DNA from 4 places in the Obesumbacterium proteus genome. Region 2 is predicted to be linked to each of the others. Evidence: predicted binding sites of a transcription regulator. Region 2 holds the regulator's gene; each other region holds the start of a gene.
What was found. The regulator CRP, encoded in region 2, controls carbon source genes, mostly activating them, when cyclic AMP is high. The targets are predictions, from matches to a motif close to ATGTGANNNNNNTCACAT.
Positions count from the first base shown of each region.

Region 1: mlc (sugar metabolism global transcriptional regulator Mlc) is a predicted target of CRP. The motif match lies at 4,093-4,110, and genes of this name have one in related genera.
Region 3: DSM2777_RS15410 (YjcB family protein) is a predicted target of CRP. The motif match lies at 4,105-4,122, and genes of this name have one in related genera.
Region 4: epd (erythrose-4-phosphate dehydrogenase) is a predicted target of CRP. The motif match lies at 3,244-3,261, and genes of this name have one in related genera.

Region 1 covers NZ_CP014608.1:3,423,293-3,428,420, forward strand. The annotation lists gene fumC (class II fumarate hydratase) at 1-554, shown strand, start outside; gene tus (DNA replication terminus site-binding protein) at 565-1,497, opposite strand; gene DSM2777_RS16310 (MFS transporter) at 1,692-2,963, opposite strand; gene DSM2777_RS16315 (LysR family transcriptional regulator) at 3,156-4,052, shown strand; gene mlc (sugar metabolism global transcriptional regulator Mlc) at 4,202-5,128, shown strand, end outside.
Region 2 covers NZ_CP014608.1:1,053,035-1,058,162, reverse strand. The annotation lists gene DSM2777_RS05000 (amidohydrolase) at 1-634, opposite strand, end outside; gene DSM2777_RS04995 (MFS transporter) at 650-1,855, opposite strand; gene DSM2777_RS04990 (LysR substrate-binding domain-containing protein) at 2,047-2,958, shown strand; gene DSM2777_RS04985 (OsmC family protein) at 2,964-3,371, opposite strand; gene crp (cAMP-activated global transcriptional regulator CRP) at 3,702-4,334, shown strand; gene DSM2777_RS04975 (YccS/YhfK family putative transporter) at 4,378-5,128, shown strand, end outside.
Region 3 covers NZ_CP014608.1:3,237,154-3,242,281, reverse strand. The annotation lists gene DSM2777_RS15445 (glycerophosphodiester phosphodiesterase family protein) at 1-736, shown strand, start outside; tRNA gene DSM2777_RS15440 (tRNA-Thr) at 840-915, opposite strand; tRNA gene DSM2777_RS15435 (tRNA-Ser) at 921-1,008, opposite strand; gene DSM2777_RS15430 (2-thiouracil desulfurase family protein) at 1,224-1,721, shown strand; gene DSM2777_RS15425 (DoxX family protein) at 1,751-2,167, opposite strand; gene DSM2777_RS15420 (MarC family NAAT transporter) at 2,306-2,980, opposite strand; gene DSM2777_RS15415 (formate/nitrite transporter family protein) at 3,067-3,969, opposite strand; gene DSM2777_RS15410 (YjcB family protein) at 4,150-4,428, shown strand; gene DSM2777_RS24700 (hypothetical protein) at 4,488-4,631, opposite strand; gene proP (glycine betaine/L-proline transporter ProP) at 4,830-5,128, opposite strand, start outside.
Region 4 covers NZ_CP014608.1:4,676,023-4,681,150, forward strand. The annotation lists gene fbaA (class II fructose-bisphosphate aldolase) at 1-631, opposite strand, end outside; gene pgk (phosphoglycerate kinase) at 777-1,940, opposite strand; gene epd (erythrose-4-phosphate dehydrogenase) at 1,981-3,024, opposite strand; gene tkt (transketolase) at 3,348-5,128, opposite strand, start outside.

The sequences.
Region 1 (5,128 bases), 2.4 Mb from region 2:
GTTTGGCCGCATCAATGATGAAAATCGCTAACGATGTAAGATGGTTAGCATCCGGCCCGCGTTGTGGGATTGGGGAAATTTTAATTCCTGAAAATGAACCTGGCAGCTCAATTATGCCGGGTAAAGTTAATCCGACTCAATGTGAAGCGGTAACTATGCTTTGTGCGCAGGTCATGGGCAACGATGTGGCGATCAATATTGGTGGCGCGTCAGGTAACTTTGAACTGAATGTTTTCCGTCCACTTGTTATCCATAACTTTTTACAGTCAATACGTCTACTGGCCGATGGAATTGAGAGCTTTAATGAGCACTGTGCACGCGGCATTGAGCCCAACCGACCTCGAATCAACCAGCTATTAAATGAGTCATTAATGTTAGTGACCGCGCTGAATACGCATATTGGCTACGATAAAGCCGCTGAAATTGCCAAAAAAGCCCATCATGAAGGGCTAACGTTAAAAGAATCAGCGCTGCTTTTGGGCTATGTCACCGAATCGCAGTTTGATGAATGGGTGAAGCCGCAAGATATGGTTGGGAGCCGCATTAAAGCGTGACGTTGTCACGCTATTCAAGCTCACGGTACAGGTGCAAACGCGGGATCAGGAGTTCGAGCTTTTTAGCTCGCGGGCGATGTTTCACATTAATATTGTCTGCGTCGTAATCATTTAAATCGCCAAGGACAGGAATAGGCGTCTCGCTAAATTCATCCGTTAATGCGATAAGCGGCATGCTACAGGGATGTTGTACCTGTTTTTGTTCTTCTTGATACCACACTCGCGCAATCGGCTGGACTTTAACCGGCCGTTTTATTTTAAGCTTAACGTCTTCCGGCAAACGCATGATGCCATCAAGTTCTTTTGCCACCATCGCCGCCCATTGCTCGCGTGAGTAGGGCGGAACAGAGCGATTGGCGGACAAACTTTTCTCTAGGCGATTAATCATCTCTTCGCGACTCATATTATTGATCACGCTTTTGTTCGCCCAGCCAAAGCGCACGGTAGAAGGATTGTGCAGCACGGTTAAGGCGCGATAGGCACTCAGCGTCAGTAAGCCTTTGAGATGCGCATGCACAAATTCAAACCGTTGCTCAGGAGGAAGGCCAGATTCAACGGCGATAATCTTCTCTAGCTGCTTCTTGAGTTGGTTAACGTCGGCAATCAGGGCGCTGGTGGATTTTACCTGCGAGTAGCTGGTGGAGAAACAGAGCGCGCCGGGCATACGAACCGCGGCTTTGCTGCTGATATGCTGCGCATGATGATGGATGAACAAGCGACGGAAGTGTTGTAAACCTGCTTCAAATGCCGCTTCCCCCGAGCAGGGGATGACGCTGATTTTTGTAATGTCATCATGCTCTTTACCTTTCTCAATATCAGGCAACAAAAATACGTTGGCCTGTAGTGGTGTCAGAGATTTTAAAACAGCATCAATTTCCACTAACCCTTGCTCAAGCTGGCGAAAACAGATGTTCATACGATCGATAACATGATTAGCAGACATGGTTTTTCCTACCATAAGTATTTAGTTACAACATACATTGTAAGTTATTGCTTAGGCGTTGTCTGTAGTCACAGTGAAACTAGAAACGATAGCGTTGCCTGTGAGAAAGTGAATAGGCTTGATAGGAAAACGGAGGGGAGCTGGCGGTAAAGAGTCAGCTGAAATCCCCGCCATGCGGGGATTGTTCATGTTGATTAAATCCGTTTGGCTTCGGGCAATTTTTTCAATGCTCGGCTAATCCACAGCGCTAAAACGAGCATCACGCTAAGAAAAATAACGATGCCGTTCCATCCATAATTGTTCCAGAACACGCCGCCGAGTGTACCGGCTACGCTGGAGCCGACATAATAACAGAATAGGTAGAGTGATGATGCTTGGCCTTTAGCGCGACGGGCGCGGCGACCAATCCAACTACTCGCCACTGAATGTGCAGCAAAGAAGCCCGCGGTAAACAGCATCATGCCAATAAAAATGGTGGTTAGCGGGGCAAAAAGCGTAATCAATAGCCCAATCAGCATAATAAAGATTGAAACGGTCAGCACCGGACCACGCCCAAATTTGCTAGTTAACGCACCGGCTTTAGGCGAACTGTATGAACCTGTCAGGTAAACCACCGATAACAGACCGACCAAAGCCTGGCTGAGAGAGTACGGCGTGCCAAGCAGGCGATAGCCAATATAGTTAAACAGCGTGACGAAACTCCCCATCAGCAGAAAACCTTCGGCAAAAAGCAGCGGAAGACCTTTGTCATGCCAATGGAGCCGGAAGTTAATGAGTAATGTTCGTGGACGAAGGGGCGTCGCTCTGAAGTGTTTCGACGCGGGTAGGATTTTCCAGAACATAAACGCCGCGGCAAGGGCAAACAAACCAATAATGGCCACTGCAATACGCCAAGAGAAGAAATCGGTCAGAACGCCGCTGACTAAACGCCCACTCATTCCTCCAATCGAGTTACCGCTGATGTACAGCCCCATGGAAAATGCCACTACGGCGGGATCGATCTCCTCGCTAAGATAAGTCATAGCGACCGCGGCAACGCCGCTCAACGACAGTCCAACCAGCGCACGCATGACTAAAATGCCGTGCCAGCTGGTCATCATTGAACAAATTAACGTGCATATTGCCGCCATCAATAACGCGGTAACCATCACCTGTTTACGTCCAATCGCATCTGATAACGGGCCGGTGAACATCAACCCAACGGCAAGCAACCCCGTAGAGACGGAAAGTGACAGGCTACTGCTGGCCGGTGAAATCCCAAAATCATGCGACAGTACGGGCAGAATAGGCTGAACGCAATAAAGCAGGGCGAAGGTTGCCAGACCCGCTGAGAACAGCGCCAGAGTGACGCGGATAAACTGCGGCTGACCACGTTCAATGTATGGAAGTTTGTTTAACGCACGGCGCGTTGGTGCTACAGGCGACACAACAGGCGAGTTTGAGGTTGAATCAATGCGAGACGGCATTGTTTCTGCCGGAGGGGTTTCCAATCTGTATCCTTACCGAAAATATCGGGTAAAACGGTTCATCAGCTCTGCTTGCCCATATTATGTGCGGCAGGTCACAACGGCTGATATAAATTCAGCATAGGTATCAGCGAATTTATTGTCTAATATATTAATAAATGAAAATAAGACGTTTAAGATATCAATTGGCCTATGCGTATAGAAATTAGACATCTCAAGTACTTTATTGCCGTTGCTGAAGAGTGCCATTTTGGGCGAGCGGCGGAGCGTTTAAATATCTCTCAGCCACCATTGAGCCAACAAATTCAGGCGCTTGAAGTGGAAGTGGGTGCTCGGCTTTTAGAACGAAACAACCGAAATGTGAGCCTCACGCAAGCGGGCGAACTCTTTCTAAAAGAGTGCTACGAAATAGTGGATCACCTTTCACAAGCGGCAGAAAACGCGGCGCGGGCGCATCGAGGTGAACTGGGTAATTTAAAGATTGGCTTTACCTCGTCCGCTCCGTTTATCAGTTTGGTGGCCAGCAGCCTATTTATTTTCCGGCAGCGCTATCCCTTGGTTCACATGCAAATGCGTGAGGTGAACACTAAGCAACAAATTGAACCGCTATTAGAAGGAAAGCTCGATATTGGCGTGATGCGCAATACGCGATTACCCGACACGCTGACGCATCAACTCTTGCTGCGCGAGCCTTTGGTTGCGGTGTTACACCAGGATCACCCGCTGGCAGCTTCTGGGCGCGAGAAATTGAAGTTTAGCGATTTGGCGAATCAGCCCTTTGTCTTTTTTTCCCGAGAAGTGGGAACCGCGCTGCATGATGAAATATTAACGCTGCTGAAAAATGCAGGTATCACTCCCTATATCACGCAAGAAGTGGGGGAAGCGATGACGATTGTCGGGTTGGTTTCCGCAGGGCTCGGCGTGTCTATTTTACCGGCGTCGTTTACACGAATTCAGGTTGATGGCGTTTGCTATAGATACTTAGACGAGGAAACGGCGTTCACGGAAGTTTGGCTCGCTTACAGTAAAACTAGGCCATTGAGCGCGCAGGCAACGGCATTGATAAATTTAATGATTGCTCAACCATAGATAAACAATCGCTGCTAAAATCGACCATTGCTGGGCTTATTTGTGCACTAAATCACATAACGAATCAAATAGTTGACGGGTTTACTCAAAACCGACACCATAGCGTTAATATTTATTTAGAAGCGCGAAAAATAAGCGGGAGTAGGTCGGTGATAGCTGAAAGCCAGCCGGGACATATTGATCAAATCAAGCAGATAAATGCTGGGGCGGTATACCGCCTTATTGATCAGCATGGCCAAATTTCCCGCATCGAACTCTCTAAGCGAGCACAGCTTGCGCCCGCCAGCATCACCAAAATTGTGCGTGAACTGCTAGAAGCACATCTAGTTCAAGAAACCGAATTTCAAGAAGTTGGAAGCCGCGGTCGTCCTGCCGTTGGTCTTATTTTAGATACCGTCGCTTGGCACTATCTCTGCGTTCGCGTGGGTCATGGTGTTATGACGCTGGCGTTGCGCGATCTCAGCAGTAAATTGGTCGCTGAAGACGATATCGAATTGCCTGCACAGGCAGATCAACCGTTACTCGAACGCATCATTAATGAAATTGACCAATTCTTTATCCGCCATCAGCATCAGCTTGAACGACTCACTGCCATTGCGATTACGCTTCCCGGATTGATTAATTCGGCGAAGGGGATGGTTCATCGCATGCCTTTTTATGATGATGTGTGTGATATGCCGCTGGGTCCCGAGCTGGAACAGCATACCGGCCTACCGGTGTTTCTTCAGCATGATATCTGCGCATGGACGATGGCGGAGTCGCTGTTCGGGGCTGGTGAAAACTGTAGAAATATGTTGCAGGTGGTTATCGATCACGATGTGGGTGCAGGTGTCATTACCGATGGTCGTTTGCTCAACGGTGGCCGACATAGCGTGGTGGAAATTGGTCATACGCAGGTCGATCCTTATGGCAAGCAGTGCTATTGCGGTAATCATGGCTGTTTGGAAACCGTGGCAGGGCTTGGGCATATTCTCGAATTAGCCGAGCAGCGGTTACCACTTTCACCATCGTCTTTGCTGCATAATGGACCGATCACGATTGATGCTATCTGTCAGGCGGCCATGCAGGGCGATCAG
Region 2 (5,128 bases):
CAATAACCACCGGATCGATACACAGCTGCGGCATAGAGCCGTGGCCGCCTTTTCCTTTGATGGTGATATCAAAGTTGTCGCTGGATGCGCAAAACACGCCCGATTTCCAGCCCACAACCCCCGTTGGGAAATTCGGCATGACGTGCAAACCAAAAATCATGTCCACGCCGTCTAAAACACCGAGCTTAATCAGCTCTTGTGCGCCACCGGGCGGAACTTCCTCAGCGTGCTGAAATATAAAGCGCACCTGTCCACGTAATTGGCGGTGACATTGAGCTAAAACGCTGACAGCGCCCATCAGCATCGCCGCATGCGAATCATGCCCACATGCGTGCATCACACCAGAATGCGTTGAGGCAAAAGACTCTTCGCTCTCTTCCTGAATCGGTAATGCATCAATATCAGCGCGTAACGCATAGCGAGGGCCGCTCAATGCCCCCACTAAATCAACCACCACGCTGTTATTCGTCGGGCGTGATATCGAAATGTTCTCTACACGAGACAGTTGTTCGGCAATATAGTCGGCTGTTTTCTGCTCTTGGAAGGAGAGTTCAGGGTGTGCGTGAATATGCCGACGCCAACGAATAACATCCGGCATAACAGATAACAACATAGCATCAAGTTCAAATTTCATCGTACATCTCCCCCGTTACGCAGCTTCACGAACTGGGCGATAGGTTTTACCTGCCAACGGCAGGATCACCAGCCCAGAGACAATCATCACCACAACTAGAAAAACAAAAGTAGAAAAATAGCCTTGGCTCATCTTCACCAGGTACCCCATGGCAATCGGCGCGACAAAGCCGCCCAAGGTACCGCCGGTGTTAATAATCCCCATCGCGGCGCCCATTACGTCAGTCGGCAAACGTTTCATTGGTAAAGTGAAAACGGTGACAAACGACGCCATGAGGAACACATAACCGAAGAATAAAAACAGGCTGGCCGAAATAGCCGAAGACGTGGCGTAAACCAACCCAATACACACCGCGCTCAGCAACGAACAGCTGCAGACCACTTTGTGCTCTTTACCCTGCATGTATTTGCCAACGAAATAACCGGTGCACAAAGACGAAATCCACATCCCTAATCCGCCCGCCGCCGCCACTAAACTGGATACGCCCAGCGGCAGCCCACGATTTTGCACCAAGAATTTAGGCAGCCATGCCATCAGACCGTAGGACGGAATGTTCAAACAAAAAATGGCGATAAACAGCAAAATAACGATAGGACTTTTCAACAGCTGGCGATAAGGCACGCTCTGCCGCTGCGGAGAAGATATTGGCAATGCTCTTTGTGGATTTGGCACCAGCCATAAAATGCAGCCAGAGATTATAAATGCCAAAATCCCCAACGACGCAAAAGACCCGCGCCAGCCAATATGCTCAAGGCAATATACCGCCACCAGCGGGCCTAACGTCATCGCCAGTCCTGCCGAAGACAACAGAATAGACTGAGCAAAAGTACGCTGCTCAACGGGAAAATTCGCCGTCACCGCTTTCGCACAGGAGGTTGGATAGCCCGCATGTCCCATACCCGCTAGAAAACGAAACGTCAGCAATAAACCAAAAGTGAGCCCCAACCAGCCAAAGCACATAGCAAACCCGCCCAGCAGGAACAGTGAGCTACACAAGACTTTTTTGAATCCGAAGCGATCGTTAAGCCAACCGGCGGGGATCTGGAAAATAGAATAGGCGAGGAAAAAAACGCCGGTGATATAGCCTAATTGCTCAGGCTGGAGTGAAAACTCACGTTCGATAGGTAGCAGAGCAAACCCCACCACGGTTTTGTCGATATAAACGATGGCGTAACCGATAAACAGTAAAAAAATCATCAATGAACGGCGCTGAAATTGCATAGCCAAACTCCTCGCTGAACGGCGTCAACCCTGACAGAGGCTCAAACGCATAGGGGTGCTTATGTGATGTGCATCGCTTTCTTTTTATTAACTGCGCGCCAGATGGCATTGATGAAAATATCGTCTTTACCCACACCGTGTAAGATGTCATTTTTTTGGGGGTGATGCTTTTTATTGATAGGGGAAGCGCGGTGAAATATCTGCCAAAAATTCAGCAGTTAAAAACGTTTCAGGAAGTGATTCGTCGCGGAAGTATTCGCGCCGCCGCACGCGCATTAAACCAGTCACAGCCAGCAATAAGCAGAGCGATCAAAGAATTGGAACATACGCTGAATACGCAGCTTATCGTGCGCGGAGCCAAAGGAATGATGCTGACTGAAACAGGAAGCGCGTTTGCGGCACGCTCGCAGCTTATTTTGGAAGAACTACAGCGCGCGGCAGATGAAATTGAGCAGATAAGCCAATATTCTCAAGGATCAGTTTCTGTAGGCTTTTCATCGCTAATTGCGCTAACCGTGTTTCCTCAGGCCGCTGATACCTTTAAGTCTCAGTTTCCACAGGCCAATATACACGCCAAAGAAGCGCAGCTCTCGACGCTTCTACCGGCTTTGCGTGAAGGGCGACTCGATTTTGCCATCGGCACGCTAACAGCCGAAACCACGCCAATAGATCTGGTACGTGAGCCGTTATTTGAATCGCCCTTTTGCATTATCGCTCACCGCGACAACCCATTTTCTCAAGCGAAATCGTTAGAAGAGCTGAAGCACGCAAAATGGCTGATACCCGAAACCGATATGGGTTATTACCAGCAGCTAGAATCCGCCATGGGGAATTTTTACCACCAGCTTAGCCAATCACCGATCCGAACGGACTCCGTGGTTTGCGGATTAAGCATGGTGCAACAGGCACAATATCTGACCATCGTGGCTCGGGCGATGCGGACTCCGCTGGGATTAGGCAATACGCTCTGTGCATTGCCTATCGACGATTTACCCACCGCCCAATACTGCGTGTTCTATTCGCAAAAATCGCCGCTCACCTTAACGGCGCGGCGATTCCTGGATTTATTACGTTGGGAATGCCAAAACTATGCTTGGGAGTAAAAACGTTACTCAACCACGATAGTTTCAAAGCTGTGAGTAATATTCACCGCCTGACCCAACATCAGCGCTACCGAGCAATACTTCTCGGCCGATAAGGCAACCGCACGTTCAACGGCTTTATCGGTCAGCCCTTTGCCGGTAACCACAAAATGCAGATTGATATGAGTAAACAAACGAGGGGCTTCTTCACGACGCTCAGAGGTTAATTTCACTTCACAGTCGCGCACGTCCAGTCGCCCTTTTTGCAAAATTGAAACCACGTCAATCGCACTGCATCCACCCGCAGACATCAGCACCATTTCCATTGGGCTTGGTGCTTTGTCGCCAGCGTTTCCATCCATAAGAATCTGGTGTCCTGAAGCGGATTCACCCAGAAAAGTCATCCCTTCAACCCATTTCACTCGTGCCTGCATGTTTATCACCCCTTTGGTTAAATTTTGGCATCAGACTACGCTTTCTATAAAAAACAGGCAATCCGAGGCCTCACTTCTTGATGCTGAAGCGAGACAACACAAGACACCTGCACAAAGCTGTGCTACAAACTATGCCGAAATGGATCTTTATGGATTGAAACGGGTATAGATCAATAACTCTAGGAAATAATTACCTTAGCCTATTACTCTATATCTCGATTATGAAGTGCTATAACAAGTTAATAAGCAAAGCCCCGTGCCACGATAAGCACACTGTCAGGATCAGTATCCCGATATTAGGGCAGCGATAACAACAGAGGATAATAGCGAATGGTTCTCGGCAAACCGCAAACAGACCCGACTCTTGAATGGTTCTTGTCTCATTGCCATATCCACAAGTATCCGTCCAAAAGTACCCTGATCCACCAAGGTGAAAAGGCTGAAACCCTGTACTACATCGTTAAGGGCTCCGTTGCTGTATTGATTAAAGATGAAGAAGGCAAAGAAATGATCCTTTCTTATCTGAATCAGGGCGATTTCATTGGTGAACTAGGCTTATTTGAGGAAGGGCAAGAACGTAGCGCCTGGGTTCGTGCAAAAACCGCCTGTGAAGTGGCTGAAATTTCCTACAAGAAATTCCGCCAGCTCATTCAGGTCAATCCAGATATTCTGATGCGCCTTTCTGCTCAGATGGCTAGCCGCTTACAGGTTACCTCTGAAAAAGTCGGCAACCTTGCGTTCTTGGACGTAACCGGTCGTATCGCTCAGACCCTGCTGAATCTGGCCAAACAGCCAGATGCCATGACTCATCCAGATGGTATGCAGATCAAGATCACTCGTCAGGAAATTGGCCAGATCGTTGGCTGCTCCCGTGAAACCGTTGGTCGTATTCTGAAGATGCTGGAAGATCAAAATCTGATCTCCGCACACGGAAAAACCATCGTCGTTTACGGCACTCGCTGATAGATGACGCCCGTGTAGCCTTGCTGCACGGGTTTCTTTGGCTATGTGGCGGCGGTTCATCTACCACCCGGAAGTCAACTACGCACTGCGTCAAACGCTGGTGCTGTGTCTTCCTGTGCTATTCGGTCTGTTGATAGGTAATCTACAACTTGGGCTGATGTTCTCTTTAGTTCCCGCCTGCTGCAATATTGCCGGACTCGATACCCCACATAAACGCTTTATCAAACGCTTAGTCGTTGGCGGCAGCTTATTTGCCTTTAGCAGTTTTCTGCTACAGCAATGCTTACTTTGGCAAATTCCCCTACCGCTGATCATGCTCGGTTTGGCTTTATTGCTCGGCGTTAACGGTGAGATTAGCCCGCTACATGCGCGACTTATGCCAGCAGCGCTGGTTGCCTCTATTTTTACCCTGAGTATGGCGGGAAGCGTGCCGATCTGGCATGGGCCACTGCTGTATATTGTCGGTACTATTTGGTATGGCGCTTTCACCTGGTTTTGGTTCCTGCTGTGGAAGGGGCAACCGATCCGCGAAAACCTCAGCCAGCTTTACGTTCAGCTTGGCGACTACATGGAAGCCAAGTACAGCCTGCTAACTCAGCATATCGATCCTGAAACCGCACTGCCTCCGTTGCTGCAACGTCAGCAAAAAGTGATGGATCTTATTGCTCAGATATACCAACAAATGCACATGCTTTCGTTGGTGCATAATCCTGAATACAAACGCCTGCTGCGCTATTTTCAGGTCGCATTAGATTTGCAAGAACACATCACCGTTAGCCTGTCTCAGCCCGATG
Region 3 (5,128 bases), 2.2 Mb from region 2:
AAAAAACAACGCTGACGCCATTTGGATCACCGTTCAGATGAGCAAGGATGGGGTTCTTGTGCTTTACAGGCCGTCAGATCTCAACAGCCTGACAAATTTACAAGGTTCCGTCTCATCATTCACGGCAGCTCAGCTCAGCAAAGCTGATGCAGGCTACTTATTTGATAAACCCACCTACCCGTTTCGTCACAAAGGAATTGGAATACCGACGTTAGAACAGGTGTTAAAGAAATGGCCGCAAACATTTTTCTATATCGATATTAAATCCCCAGATGCAGACCCAGACAGGCTTGCTCAAGCTCTCGCTGCTGTTTTACAGAACACGAATAGCCTAAGCCGCACCAGAGTCTATTCCACGGATGAAAAATATATTGATGCACTACCAAATGATATCGCTAGATTCGTCAGCCGAGATAAAACGCGCACGATACTTGCGAACGTGACCATGAGCCACCACTGTGAAATCGATAAAAACGTGACTCAAGAGCGCTGGTATGGGCTTGAATTAAAACGCGATGTTGAAGTGGTTGAAAAGTATACCCTTGGAGAAGGACGTTCCAAATCGCAGCTAGAGTGGGATGAAGAGGCAATGAAATGTTTTCGTAGCGCAGGAGGGGCTCATATTATCTTCTTCGGTATAAATACACTGGATGACTATCGTAAGGCCGTACAATTAGGTGCTGATGGGGTTTTAGTTAACTCCCCTGCATACTTCAATAAAATCAAAAAAAATTAACCATCGGTAACAAAACAGGAGCTTTACCTGCGCTCCTGTGAAAATAGGTCATGGCATACAGACGAAAAAAAGCCACCCATTGGGTGGCTTTTTTACAGAATCATGGTGCCGACTACCGGAATCGAACTGGTGACCTACTGATTACAAGTCAGTTGCTCTACCTACTGAGCTAAGTCGGCGAATTTGGCGGAAGGATAGAGATTCGAACTCTAGGAGCTATTACACTCGACGGTTTTCAAGACCGCTGCCTTAAACCACTCAGCCATCCTTCCAATGGGGGCAGATATTAGCGACCTTCCCGTTGGCTGTCCAGCGCTAAAATGTTTTTTTTGTTCAAGTGGACAATAATCAGCCCAAGCGAATTATTTTCAACCAGATAGTGCTATTTATTAATCAGTTAGGCGTCTGTTTTCAACATTTTTCATGCAATAATGCTTTGCATACAGCGTGAAATTTTCTTCGTGAAGTGACCTTTTTTAGGTTTTTTATGACAAACCACACAAAAATATTAGTGAGCAGCTGCCTAATGGGCTTTCCAGTTCGCTATAACGGCAGTGCCAAACCGTTTATGCCTCCGTCATTACTACGCTGGCAGGAAGAAGGACGACTTATTCTCTGCTGTCCAGAGATCAGCGCTGGTTTTCCAACTCCGCGCCTAAGCGCGGAAATACGCGTCACGTCACAGGGAGAGCGCACGGTGGTTGAATCCGATAGTCACGATGTGACATCCGGCTATCTGGCAGGCGCTTATATTGCTCTACAGCTGGCCCTTAAACATCAATGCCGCTTTGCATTGCTAACTGATGGCAGTCCCTCATGTGGCAGTTCACAGATTTATGATGGGAGTTTCAGTGGTACACGGATCGCGGGAATGGGAGTCACGGCTTCCCTGCTACGTGAAAATGGTATAGCTGTTTTTGGTGAATCCGAATTCTCATCCCTAGAGCAGGCAATCCATTCCTTGGATATGAAAACGGCCTTCTAACAGGCCGTTGAGTTGATAAAAGTAGGGTATTACAATTTTTTGCTCAAACGATAATCAAGGGAATAGCGTCCAGCACCTGTCACTATCAACAATAAAAGCCCGCCAATAATACTGATGTTTTTATAGAAGTTGATCTCGTTAAGTACCATATCCATCCCGCTCAGTTTCCAGAATGGGTGACCAATAATTGAAGTTCCTAAAACATAGAGTGCAAAAACTGCGGCGATCGGGCGAGTCCAAAGCCCCAGAATAATCGCCAAGCCGAAGAAGAACTCAATAACAACGGCAATAATGGCAGAAACATACGGTAACGGTGCGCCATATCCCTGCATGGCAGAAACAGCTAGCTCAAAATGAGCTAATTTCCACCAGCCAAAGATAATAAACAGCAGCATCAGCAGTATTCTGGAAAGAAGAATAAGAGAATCTTTCATACCGTCGCTCATTTTTAACTCCTTTTGTGTAAAAAGAGGACAACCTGCCTACTTTTATTTTAGAACACAATGGGGATTTATCGAGCGGCGAATGAAATTGGCCATACCGCAGAGTATAGATATGGCCAAAAAGAGGAGTAGTCGGTGTTGTTAGCTCATCGCGTGAAATGTTGTCACGATCTCTAAAATACCGTTAATGATAAACTGAACGCCCATGCAGACTAATAAAAATCCCATCAGACGGGAAATAGCGTCAATGCCGCCCTTTCCAACCAGCTTCATAATGGCGCCCGAGCTACGCAAGCACCCCCATAAAATGACGCTGACGGATAAAAATACCAATACCGGTGCAACCAATAATACCCACTCTGGGAAATCAGCACCGTGCTTGATGGTGGACGCAGAACTGATGATCATCGCGATAGTCCCTGGACCCGCAGTGCTTGGCATCGCTAACGGAACAAAGGCAATATTAGCCGTTGGGTGCTTCACCAGCTCTTCAGTTTTGCTTTCAACCTCGGGCCGATCCTCCATTTTCTGCTGAGGAAACAGCATCCTAAAACCAATAAATGCCACGATTAGTCCACCCGCGATACGCAGGCCAGGAATAGAGATCCCGAAGGTGTTCATGACTAACTGACCGGCGTAGAAGGCCACCACCATGATCGCAAATACATAGACTGAAGCCATTAGCGACTGGCGATTTCTCTCCTCGCGATTCATATTTCCGGCTAAGCCAAGAAATAACGCGACCGTTGTTAGCGGGTTAGCCAGCGGTAACAAGACCACGAGCCCTAGCCCAATTGCTTTAAATAATTCAACCATTCGTCATTCTATCCTTGATGTATTTTTCTAATACGCGTGATACAACATTTGAGTATATAAAATCGACTCTACCCTTGCTATGCCGATTATCGTCCACCGTTTTTCTTCATCGATTTATCCAGTTCATTACGTATCTGCGCATGGCTGATTAACGCAAAGATGAAAGTTCCACCAATAATATTTCCGGCCAACGTGGGTAAAGCAAACGGGTATAAAAACGCATGCCAATGTAGGTGTCCCGAGAACACCAGATAAAGAATTTCAACTGACCCAACCACAATATGTGTTAAATCACCTATCGCCACCAGATATGTCATGATAATAATCACCCATATCTTGGCTGCTCCCGCTGATGGGAACATCCATACCATTGAGGCAATAATCCAACCCGAGATAACCGCGTTGGCGAACATCTCCGTTGGTGAATTACTCATTACTTGCTGACTAATGGTTACAAATGCTTTACGCGTTTCCACATCGAATACCGGCAAATGCCAAAAAATATAGGCCACCAATCCAGTACCGACCAGATTACCGAGGAGAACTAATCCCCATAGCCGCATCAACAAAATAAGATTGGTTTTGTTAGGTTTATTCATGACGGGGAGCACTGCCGTTAACGTATTCTCGGTAAACAGTTGCTGGCGCGCCATGATGACAATGATAAACCCAAAGGTATAACCAAAGTTCTCAAGTAAAAAGGCTCCGGGAACACCATCAAGTTTCACATGGAAAATGCCCTTGGCCATCAGCGAAGCCCCCATCGAGAGTCCCGCTGCCACCGCCGACCACAGAAGCGCCCAAACATCACGCTCCAGTTCCTTAGTGCCTTCTTGGCGAATAATTTCGTGAACCGCAGCGGCACGAGACGGTAGCCGCTCTTCATCAGTATTAATCGGCTTCCCTTGCTTCTCTTCTTCGTTATCGACCTTTAAATCATCAGCGGGTTTCTCATCGACAATCTCATCTTGTTTTGGCTCATCATTCATTCTGCGCTCCTCCTAATTCTTAGATTAAGCGTAGACGCTCATTCGAAGATGCAGTACCTCAGGTTTTATGTAGGCACGGTTGTGCCGTGTTTTGAATGAAAAACCTGCTGGAGCATTCGTTCAATGGAATTTATAATGTGATCAACATCACACTTTAATATTGAGTAAGGATTTGGTTACATGGGTACTGTTATGACCGGGCTGATCGTAGCCCGCTGGGAAATCATGAGCACTTTTATGATGTTTATTGCCAGCTCACTGAATGTGAAATTCCGCAAAAAGGGCCATCGCATTATCGCCTTTGCATTCAGCGGTATTGGTTTTGCCACCGCATGCTGGCTAGTTTTGACGTTATCTGGCAACACCATTAACACAGCCGGTATGAGCCATTTTTGGGCAGTTGCAAAAGATGTTTTCGTCGATGTAATGAGTCAGCCGTCTGCCTATAGCATGATGTAACAGGCACGGCATGCTCTCGGATTATGTCTACAATAGCATGACGCCGCAGGTCTTGATGGTTATACATCACTACCTGACGCACTGACGCCAGCTAAAAGTGAAGCCTTAAGCATTTTCATTGCCGTATTCCAGCGGCTTGAGCTATGGCGTGCAACGGCATATTTTGCTACTGACTGTGCAATTTTAACTCTTTTCGCATTCATCGTTTGGCTCCTCTGATAACTGAGCGTTATCCCCACACGCTCATCGTTATTAGGAAAAAGCCTATACCCTTCTGCTTCAAGCTGTGTTTTTGAATTGTAAACTTTTATCGAAAACTATATCCAAAAAACATAATTTAAAGACTTAGCATTATAAAATGCAAAAGGGCCGCAATGCGGCCCTTGGTTCAATCAGACAATTTAGTCTAATTTCGGATGCTGATCGATAAGGCGTTGTTTTTGACGTTCCAACTCCCCAATCTGCTCGTTAATATCTTCCACCTTCTGCTCAATGTTGTCATACGTTTCTTGTAACAACTCTTTGGCTTCAGCACGGTCTGATGCCGCTGGCGTTGCACCACGCAGTGGCTTGTTTGCGGTTTCTTTCATAAAGATACCCGTAGCCAAGCCTATCAATGCGACAACCATGAGGTAATACGCTGGCATATACAGATTATTTGTCGTCTCAACTAACCACGCAGCGATTGTTGGCGTTAAAC
Region 4 (5,128 bases), 1.4 Mb from region 2:
TCAGTTTAGTGTACGCGTAATCAACGTCTTCTGGCTGAGTGTACAGCGCAGAGCTATCCATATGGCTGTTATCCACGCCATCTTCTTCACCACCGGTGCAACCCAGTTCAATTTCCAGCGTCATGCCGATTTTAGACATGCGGGTCAGATACTTGGAGCAGATCTCGATGTTTTCTTCCAGAGACTCTTCAGACAGGTCGATCATGTGAGAAGAGAACAGTGGTTTGCCAGTAGCAGCGAAATGTTTTTCACCCGCGTCCAACAGGCCGTCTAACCATGGCAGCAATTTCTTAGCGCAGTGGTCAGTGTGCAGAATAACTGGAACACCGTAGTGTTCAGCCATCTGGTGTACGTGATGCGCACCAGAGATAGCACCCAGGATTGCAGCCCCCTGAGGAACGTCGGTTTTCACGCCTTTACCAGCGATAAATGCAGCACCGCCGTTTGAGAACTGAACGATAACCGGAGCACGTGCTTTAGAAGCAGCTTCCATTACCGCATTGATTGAGTCTGTACCAACACAGTTAACTGCAGGCAATGCGAAATTGTTTTCTTTAGCGATCTGGAAAACTTTCTGAACATCATCACCAGTGATGACACCCGGTTTAACAAAATCAAAAATTTTAGACATGTTACGTCGTCCTGTTTCGTGGGCCGTAAGTAAAAAATAAATCGTCTTCAGCTACTTGCTACACGCTTATCACGAATATCGTAATAAAGCGCCATGTATCCAAATAGATAGAACAACGGGAGGCTCGGCCTCCCGTTACGGTTCATTACTGCTTAGCACGTTCTTCCAGCATCACTACCGCTGGCAATTTTTTGCCTTCAACGAATTCTAAGAATGCGCCGCCGCCAGTAGAGATGTAGGAAATTTTGTCTGCGATACCGAATAGATCGATAGCCGCCAGAGTATCACCGCCGCCTGCGATAGAGAATGCTTCGCTATCAGCGATTGCTTGAGCAACGATCTCGGTGCCTTTGCGGAAGTTAGGGAACTCGAACACACCGACTGGGCCGTTCCACAGAATGGTTTTCGCATTCTTCAGAATTTCAGCCAGCTGGTGTGCTGAAGCATCACCCAGATCCAGAATCTGCTCGTCATCTTTAATGTCGTTGACTGATTTCAGCGTTGCAGCCGCAGTTTCAGAGAACTCGGTAGCAACACGAACGTCGGTAGGAACTGGGATGTCACAGGTTGTCAGCAGTTTTTTCGCTTCATCAACCAGATCGGCTTCGTACAGTGATTTACCGACGTTGTGGCCTTGAGCTGCAACGAAGGTGTTCGCGATGCCGCCACCAACAATCAGTTTGTCAGCGATTTTAGACAGAGAATCCAGAACGGTCAGCTTGGTAGAAACTTTTGAACCACCAACGATAGCAACCATTGGGCGTGCTGGGTTACCCAGCGCTTTGCCCAGTGCTTCCAGCTCTGCAGACAGCAGAGGACCCGCACATGCGATAGGTGCAAATTTACCTACGCCGTGGGTTGAAGCCTGTGCACGGTGTGCAGTACCGAATGCGTCCATGACGTAAACGTCACACAGTGCAGCGTATTTTTTAGACAGGGTTTCGTCGTCTTTCTTTTCGCCTTTGTTGAAGCGAACGTTTTCCAGAACAACCAGTTCACCTTCTGCAACGTCAACACCGTCCAAGTAGTCTTTAGCCAGACGAACTGGAGACTTCAGGTGGTCTTTCAGATAGTTAACAACCGGCAGCAGAGAGTACTCTTCGTTGTATTCGCCTTCGGTAGGACGACCCAGATGGGAAGTAACCATTACACGAGCGCCCTGCTTCAGAGCAGCTTCGATAGTTGGCAGCGATGCACGGATACGCGCATCAGAAGTCACTTTGCCTTCTTTAACTGGAACGTTCAGATCTGAACGGATCAGGACACGTTTACCAGCCAAATCCAAATCGGTCATCTTAATTACAGACATGGTGAACCCTCTCGTTGATTCTCTTAAAGTTGCTTGACCGTCACAGCTGCACAGGCGGCTGTGCCGTACTGGAAACCGCTTGGAACATTGCCAGCGTCGTATCTAACATACGATTGGCAAAACCCCATTCGTTGTCGCACCAGACCAACGTTTTTATCAAGTGTTGACCGCTGACGCGCGTCTGCGTGCCATCAACAATGGCACTGTGCGGGTCGTGATTAAAATCGGTCGAAACCAGTGGTAATTCTGTATAGTCAACTATACCACGAAATGAGGTGCTTGCTGCCTTTTGCAGTAGGTGGTTGACATCACTCACCTTTACTGCGGCCTGCACGCTAACGCTCAAATCGATTGCCGTAACGTTAATCGTCGGCACTCGCACTGAAATCGCCTCAAAGCGATCGCAGAACTTAGGAAAAATGCGGGTGATACCAGCGGCCAATTTCGTGTCGACAGGAATTATCGACTGGCTGGCCGCGCGTGTCCGACGCAGGTCGGAATGGTACGCATCTATCACCGGCTGATCGTTCATTGATGAGTGAATCGTGGTAACCGTACCCGATTCAATCCCAAACGCATCATCGAGCAATTTAATGACTGGGATAATGCAGTTAGTCGTGCAGGATGCGTTAGACACAATGTGGTGTTCTGGCTGCAATTCCTGCTGGTTCACACCATAGACTACGGTTGCATCAAGATCGTGACTGCCGGGGTGGGAGAACAAAACTTTTTTGGCCCCCGCCATAATATGAGCTTCGCCATCGGCTCGACTGCCATAAACACCGCTACAGTCTAGTACGATATCCACACCCAGTTCACGCCACGGCAAATCTGCAATCTGCTTCTCATGCAGCAGACGAATAGTGTCATCGCCCACCCACATCGTATCCCGCTCCTGACGGACATCCCAAGCAAAGCGCCCATGGCTGGAATCGTATTTCAATAAATGAGCCATGCCTTCCGCATTTGCCAATTCATTTATCGCTACCACGGACATCTCTACTCTACGACCGGATTCGTATAACGCGCGTAATACGCTGCGTCCGATTCGACCAAAACCGTTTATTGCGATGCGAATAGTCATATCACTCCCTGCGCCAAACGCAGTTTAAAACGAAAGTTTTAAGGCAAGAGCATAGAGTAATCCAGCATCGAAAACGATGGAAATCCCGTTGTCACATAATCCCGATAATTGATGCTTCATCAATCAACTGAAACGCTTCAGCCAAGAATAAACCAAAGCCTCAACAAAAGAAATAACCGCAATAAAATGGGCGTTATGCCTCGCTTTCTTTCGCTTAAAATGTGCTATAGCTCACAATTTATGGGCGTTAAAGAGTGCCGCTAAGCATAAAAAAACGGGACTGCCCTGCGGCAATCCCGTTTTTATCAGCGATAACTACCAAATTATTTCAGCAGCGCTTTCGCTTTAGCAACAACGTTGTCTACGGTGAAGCCAAACTCTTTGAACAGCAGCTCAGCTGGCGCAGATTCGCCGAAGGTCGTCATACCGACTACGGCACCGTTCAGGCCAACATACTTGTACCAGAAGTCAGCGATACCGGCTTCAACAGCAACGCGAGCGCTAACTGCCGCTGGCAGTACGGACTCACGATAGGCAGCATCTTGCTTATCGAAGACTTCAGTCGCAGGCATTGAAACAACACGAACCTTACGGCCTTCCGCAGTCAGCTGATCCGCAGCGTTCACAGCCAGTTCAACTTCAGAACCGGTCGCAATGAAGATAAGCTCTGGCTGACCAGCGCAATCTTTCAGGATGTAACCGCCGCGAGAGATGTTAGCCACCTGCTCTGGGGTACGATCCATCTGGGCCAGATTCTGACGCGAGAAGATCAGCGCAGATGGGCCATCGTTACGCTGAATAGCGAACTGCCATGCAACCGCAGATTCAACCTGGTCACATGGACGCCATGTGTTCATGTTTGGCGTCACACGCAGGCTAGCCATCTGCTCAACCGGCTGGTGAGTTGGGCCATCTTCACCCAGACCGATAGAGTCATGGGTATAAACGAAGATGTTACGGATTTTCATAAGCGCGGCCATGCGAACGGCGTTGCGTGCATATTCCATAAACATCAGGAAGGTTGCGCCGTATGGCAGGAAACCGCCGTGCAGAGCAATACCGTTCATGATGGCTGACATACCGAATTCACGTACACCGTAATGGATGTAGTTACCGGCCAGATCTTCGTTCAACGGCTTAGAACCAGACCACATGGTCAGGTTACTTGGTGCCAAGTCAGCAGAACCACCTAAGAATTCAGGCAGAACTTTACCGAAAGCTTCCAGCGCATTTTGAGACGCTTTACGGCTCGCGATTTTCGCTGGGTTAGCTTGCAGGTGATCGATGAATTTCTTGGATTCTTCAGCCCAGTTAGCTGGCAGCTCACCGCTTACGCGACGTTTGAACTCAGCAGCCAGTTCAGGGAATGCAGCCTGATAGGCAGCAAATTTCTTATCCCAAGCGCTTTCTTTCGCTTTGCCCGCTTCTTTTGCATCCCACTGAGAATAGATTTCCTGAGGGATTTCAAACGGAGCGTAGTTCCAGCCCAGTGCTTTACGGGTTGCTTCAATTTCAGCAGCACCCAGTGGCGCACCGTGAGCTTCATGAGAACCGGCTTTGTTCGGTGAACCGAAACCGATGGTGGTTTTGCACATCAGCAGAGATGGCTTATCGGTCACTTTACGTGCGTCTTCGATAGCCGCTTTGATTGCGTCGCTGTTGTGACCATCTACGCCACGGATAACGTGCCAGCCGTAAGCTTCAAAACGCTCAGCGGTGTTATCGGTGAACCAGCCTTCAACGTGACCATCGATAGAAATACCGTTGTCATCATAGAACGCGGTCAGTTTGCCCAGCTTCAAAGTACCCGCCAAAGAGCAAACTTCGTGAGAGATGCCTTCCATCATGCAGCCATCACCCAAGAATGCGTAGGTGTGGTGATTAACGATGTCGTGACCAGGGCGATTAAACTGCGCGGCCAAAGTACGTTCTGCAATCGCCATACCCACCGCATTCGCGATGCCCTGACCCAGTGGGCCAGTGGTGGTTTCTACGCCTGGGGTATAGCCGTATTCTGGGTGACCTGGAGTTTTAGAGTGCAACTGACGGAAATTTTCCAGCTCGGTGATTGGCAGATCATAGCCAGTGAGGTGCAGCAGGCTAT